2 regions of the Sedimentibacter sp. MB35-C1 genome follow, and region 1 is predicted to be linked to the other one. Evidence: riboswitches for the same ligand, from Rfam matches in the RefSeq annotation. Region 1 holds a riboswitch; the other holds the start of a gene.
What was found. A riboswitch is a leader RNA that binds a small molecule or an ion and turns the genes downstream of it on or off. The one in region 1 is predicted to bind S-adenosylmethionine.
Positions count from the first base shown of each region.

Region 2: it holds a riboswitch for S-adenosylmethionine, as region 1 does, so the genes downstream of both, RBQ61_RS01370 (YbaK/EbsC family protein) here and metK (methionine adenosyltransferase) in region 1, are expected to answer to the same signal.

Region 1 covers NZ_CP133188.1:933,429-936,641, forward strand. The annotation lists gene RBQ61_RS04380 (phosphodiester glycosidase family protein) at 1-779, opposite strand, end outside; SAM riboswitch class I at 1,000-1,094, shown strand; gene metK (methionine adenosyltransferase) at 1,247-2,425, shown strand; gene malQ (4-alpha-glucanotransferase) at 2,497-3,213, shown strand, end outside.
Region 2 covers NZ_CP133188.1:285,031-288,243, forward strand. The annotation lists gene RBQ61_RS01360 (methionine ABC transporter ATP-binding protein) at 1-554, opposite strand, end outside; gene RBQ61_RS01365 (tRNA threonylcarbamoyladenosine dehydratase) at 568-1,305, opposite strand; gene RBQ61_RS01370 (YbaK/EbsC family protein) at 1,371-1,841, opposite strand; SAM riboswitch class I at 1,901-2,003, opposite strand; gene RBQ61_RS01375 (universal stress protein) at 2,206-2,661, shown strand; gene pflA (pyruvate formate-lyase-activating protein) at 2,724-3,213, opposite strand, start outside.

The sequences.
Region 1 (3,213 bases):
GATACAGGCTGTCCCGGTACAAAGGATTTCAGCATTTGTTCCATGGCTACTGAGTTGCAGCTTGCAATAACATAACCATCTTTGGGGATTATTGTTGAGATCTGATTCTTTCGAATTTCAGAGACCATATTATCAATTACAATAACTTCAACAATATCTTTTTTTCCGTCGTATCCTGGAGACATTTTGTTCCAATCAGTTGTAAGAATTGTTGCTGCCCAGTCCAATGAAGATGTTTTATTGAATGCTGTAACATCAAATACGGTGCTGTCAGAACCATACAATGTTATTTTAGGATTCCATACAGATATATCCATACTTTCATTATCCAAGAGTTTGGAAACTGTAGGGTATCCGTAGCTGTACGGAAGAGGAGATGTTATCAGCTTTCCATCTTTAATTAATGGACCGTAGGTATATGTAGGATCGCCCATGTAGAAAAAGTCACCATTAACTGCCGCTGTTGCGCCTGATGATTTAATCATACTGCTCAAAGGTGAGCGGGTTCCTACACCGTTTTCTCCTGTTATAGGTTTAATTTCTGTATATTCATCTGTCAAATCAGCTCTTACCACGTTTATGTTCATCCAGCCAGCGGAGGTGTATCTTTCGATTTTTTCATATGTAATACCTGTTGATAGCCTTGTTTGTTCTGACAGGTCAGATACTGTATACAGGCTGCCGTAGGCGTATGAACTCAATAAAATTGCAAGAGCAACCGAGAAAGCTGCTATTTTTTTAATAAACAAATAAATCATTCCTTTCTGTTTAATTTTCATACCTCATTATAACACAAAAAATGGACAACCATTATTAAATTACTATTAATAAGGTTGTAATTTTTAGTAATAGTGGATATGTTTATAATTAATTAGACGTATGTTATCATGCTTTGTTCCGCCTTTCATAGCAAATAATTAAATAAATTTTATGCAGCAAAAATTATTTAGACATGTATTGACAACAAGAAATTGATATGTTATGATTATGCAAAATAAATCCTTATCAAGAGTGGTGGAGGGACGAGGCCCAATGAAACCCGGCAGCCTGATTATTCAAGGTGCTAATTCCCGCGGATTTCCGAAAGATGAGGCATATTTACAGAGACAAAGACCTCTTCTGCGGAAGAGATTTTTTTTTGGCAAAACAAAAAATGCATTGTTTAAAAGAATGCGTAGTTAATTGAAATAAGTTTTGAAATTTATTTGATTTGAAAAATGGATAATACAAAGAAAGGAAATATAATATGAAGAAATGGTTATTTACATCTGAATCAGTTACTGAAGGACACCCGGATAAAATGTGTGATCAGATTTCAGATGCGATTTTGGATGCGATTTTAGAAAAAGATCCTAATGGAAGAGTTGCCTGTGAAACAATTACTAAAACAGGATTTGTTCTTGTAGCGGGAGAAATAAGCACAAACTGCTACATTGATATACCTAAAATAGTTAGAGATACTATTAAGGATATAGGTTATGACAATGCTGAATATGGCTTTGATTACAAGACATGTGCCGTGTTTACATCAATTGAAGAGCAGTCTCAGGATATAGCAATGGGCGTTGATGCTGCTGATGAATATAAAAAAGATGACAAGGATACAAATGATATGATTGGCGCAGGAGACCAAGGAATGATGTTTGGTTTTGCGTGCAATGAAACTCCAGAAATGATGCCTATGCCAATTTATCTTGCACACAAGCTTTCAAGGAAACTGACTGAGGTAAGGAAAAACAAAACAATAAATTATCTGAGACCGGACGGTAAGACTCAGGTTACTGTTGAGTACCAGGACAACAAACCTGTAAGAATAGATACAATTGTTATATCAACTCAACATAACCCTGAGGTTGACAGAAAAACAATTGAAAAAGACTTAATTGACCAAGTAATTAAAACTACTGTCCCTGCTGAGTTACTGGATGATGAGACTAAGTATTTTATCAACCCTACCGGAAGATTTGTAATAGGCGGGCCTCAGGGAGACTCAGGATTAACAGGACGAAAAATCATAGTTGATACTTACGGCGGATACTCAAGACACGGCGGAGGGGCATTTTCCGGAAAAGATTCCACAAAAGTTGACCGATCCGCAGCATATGCAGCAAGATATATTGCTAAAAATATTGTTGCAGCCGGACTGGCAGAAAAATGTGAAGTTGAGCTTGCATATGCCATAGGTGTTGCAAAACCGGTATCGATAATGGTTGATACATTTGGAACTAATAAAATCGATGAAGAAAAGATTCAGCAGGCTGTTTCGGAAAATTTTGATTTAAGACCGGCAGCGATAATTGAATACTTTAATTTGAGAAGACCTATGTACAAACAGATAGCTGCTTACGGGCATTTTGGAAGAGATGATTTAGATCTTCCTTGGGAAAAGACAGATAAAAAAGAAGTGCTGAAAAAATATTTATAATTTTGAAAAAGAGTAGATAGTCACTATTTACTCTTTTTTGTATAATATGCTTAAAAAACGAGGAGTATACAATGTTTGACAGAGGCTCGGGAATACTTATGCCCATAAGTTCTATTCCTTCAAAATTTGGAATAGGAACATTTGGGAAAGAAGCATACAATTATATAGACTTTTTGTGTGAGTCAGGACAGAGATACTGGCAGCTTCTGCCTTTAGGACCTGTTTCATATGGAGATTCTCCATATTCTCCATTTTCAATATATGCAGGAAATCCATACTATATTGACTTGGAGCTTTTGATTGAAGAGGGAATATTGTCGTTAAAAGATTGCGAGATACTAGATTCTGACGATGGATATGTGAATTATGATAAACAGTTTAAACTAAGGTATAACGTATTATACAAGGCGTATGAAAATTCGAAGTGCTATAAAAATGAAGTTCGCATGTTTTGTCAAAATAATAAATGGGTTTTGGATTATTCGATGTTTATGGCACTAAAATACCGCTTCAATCAAATGCCATGGAAAGAGTGGGGAAAGGGCATATTCGACAGAAATGAAAATTTCTTGGAAGAATACAGGATGCTTCTTAGTGATCAAATCGAATTTTGGAGCTTTCTTCAGTGCGTATTTTACCGTCAGTACCATAAACTAAAGAAATATGCCAATAAAAATGGAATCAGAATAATAGGAGACATGCCCATATATGTTTCGGAGGACAGCGTTGAAGCTTGGGCTGAAAGAGAATTATTCGTAAGGGATGACAATAACAATTTGTCTTTGGAA
Region 2 (3,213 bases), 650 kb from region 1:
AGTATAGAGCGAGTTGTGGTTGGATCGAGAGCGCTGGTAGCTTCATCACAAAGCAGTATCTCTGGATTTGTTGCCAAAGCTCTCGCTATGGCCACCCTCTGTTTCTGCCCACCGCTCAGTTGGGACGGATATGCCTTTTTTTTATCCGCAAGCCCTACAAGATCCAATAGTTCTCCTGCTCTTTTTCTTCCTTCATTTCTGCTTACACCGCCTATTTCAAGCGGAAAGCACACATTATCTTCAACGTTTCTCTGCATAAGAAGATTAAACTGTTGAAAAATCATTCCTACTTTTTGCCTAAGACCCCTAAGCTGTTTTTCATTAAGTTTCAGCAAATCCCTGCCGCCTATGATAACAGTACCTTTCGTAGGCCTCTCCAAAAAGTTTATACATCTGACCAAGGTGCTTTTACCTGCACCGCTCATTCCTATTATTCCGCATATATCACCTTTATTAATGTCAAGGTTAACTCCCGACAGGGCAGTCACTTTATTATTCTGACTGATATAATGCTTTTCTAAATCTTTTAACTGAATCAATGGAGTCGTACCCATGCTGATTTCTCCTTTACTTAGCCGCTAAATCTTTTACTACCTCGCTTGCGATTATGAGTCCAGCCACTGACGGAACAAATGATACGCTGCCTGGTGTGGCTCTTCTGCTTGTCACTTTTTCCTCAGAATCGTGAGGATTGCTAGCCTCTTCGTCATATATTGGTTTAATAGGTTCTTCCTTTGAATAAACAACCTTTAATTTTTTTATGCCCCTCTTTTTAAGCTCACGTCGCATTACCTTTGCAAGGGGATCTACGGAGGTCTTATATATATCCGCAACCTCCAGCATTGCAGGGCTCAGCTTATTGCCCGCACCCATGCTGCTCATTACCGGAACGCCGGCAGCCTCTGCCCTGACTATCAGTTCAAGCTTAGCCGCTACTGTATCTATCGCATCAATGATGTAATCATATTTTGTAAAATCATAGAGGTCTGCATTTTCAGGCAGATAAAATGTTGCATATGTTTCCACTTCAGCCTTTGGATTGATATCTCCAATCCTTTCGGCCATCACTTCAACTTTCTTTCTTCCTATAGTTTTTCTTGTGGCTATAATCTGCCTGTTTATGTTTGTAATACATACCTCGTCATCATCAAACAAGGCAAATCTGCCCACCCCGCTTCGTGCAAGAGCTTCGGCAACATACCCTCCAACTCCGCCTATTCCAAATATAGCAACTGTTGAATTTTTTAATTTATTCATAGCTTCCTTGCCAAGTAAAAGCTGTGTTCTTGAAAATTCGTTTAGCATAATACCCTTTCTTTGCTTAAATTTAATCACAATATTTTATGTTTATTTCCTGCTGCTAATAATATTTATTCCCAGTTTTTGCACACATCAACCCATTCCCTGCATTGAGATAATTTTTCCAGCTCGTCTAAGGTGAGTTCTATTGCAGAATTTGAACTGCCGCACGCAGGAAACATTGTATCAAATCGTTTCATGGAAATATCAAGATATACATCTACGTTCTCCGGAAGAGCAAACGGACAAACACCACCTATGGCATGTCCGGTAAAGCTTACAGTATCTTCATGAGCAAGCATTTTCGCTTTAAATCCGAATTTTCCTTTAAATTTCTTATTGTCTACCTTTGCGTCTCCAGCTACTACAATTATCATTGCATTATCGCCATTGTAAAATGACAGCGACTTGGCTATTCTTGCTTCCTTGGTTCCCAAGGCCTTTGCTGCCAGTTCTACGGTAGCCGTCGATTCATCCATAATAAGAATATCATTATCCTTATTGTATTTCTTTAAATATTCGCTTACTTTTTCTAAAGACATTTATATCCTCCTAAATATAAAAAACCCTCTTCGAAGAGAGGGTAAATGTTCTAACCGTCTCCTCATCTGCCAAAGATACCTTTGCCGGACTTAGCACCTTTCAGTAAACTGTAGGTTGCCGAGACTTCACAGGGCCGATCCCTCCGTCTCTCTTGATAAGAAGTTTTTCTTATTTAGTTGTCATGTGATACTTTACACTAATAAAGTATATTTGTCAACCTTATTTTTAAAATTTTCAAACATATTTGTTATTTATTAGCTTTTTATGCTATCAGAATTGAATTATTAACTTCTGCATATATTTAGTTTAGCATGCATATTAATCGGGTATAATATTATATATAAAAAATTATAGGAGGCAGTTATGAAAAAAATACTTGTTCCGATAGACGGTTCGCCTGTATCTCAAAAGGCAGCGGAAAAAGCCATAGAATTGGCAGAAAGATATAACAGCAAGCTTGTATTTATATATGTTGTAGATACCCGCGGAATATATACATACGATGTGGGCGGAATTATCAGCGTTCCTTTTAATTATCCGAAAATTACCGAAGAATTAATTCAAGTAAAAACAAAATTCTTGGATATTTTTGTATCTTCGTTGGAAGTTGATGATAAAAATGTTGAAAAAATAGTACTGCATGGCGAGCCTTCAGACAAAATACTGAATTATGCAAAAAAAGAAAAATTTGATTTAATCGTAATGGGCAGAAGAGGTTTCTCGGCCGTAAAAAGATTTTTTGTAGGTTCTGTTACACAAAGGGTAATTTCCGATGCTCCATGTCCTGTGTTAATTATCAACGATGAAAGCGACGAATAATTATTACGTTAAGAATATTATAAGTATAGCAGAGCCTCTACACGTAGGCTCTGCTATACATTTTACTGTCTTACTAACTTTTCTATGCTTAAGCTCTTTTTTAATTCTTCAAGCCTTTCCTTTGACATGGCAGGAACATCTTTTAATTTGCAGTCAATATTAAGCTCTTCATATTTGAACACCCCCAAGGTGTGATATGGAAGCAGCTCTACTTTTTGTATCAATTCCTTAGGAAATGTATTGACTTCATCTTCTAATTTCCTCATATCCTCTGATGTATCATTTATACCAGGCGTTACCACATGTTTAAGCCACAGCTGTGTCTTATTTTCTATTACAGAATCTTTAAATATGTGGTAATCAGCCATATCCCTACTGGTCAGACTTTTGTATTTTTTAGGATCAGGATGCTTTATATCCAGAATCACCAAATCCGCATTTCTTAAAATTTCGTCATATTTTCCAAGTCCTACCCCAGCAGTATCTATTGTAGTGTGTATATTTTCTTTTTTGCACAGATTTAGACACTCAAGTAGAAATTCGGGCTGCATC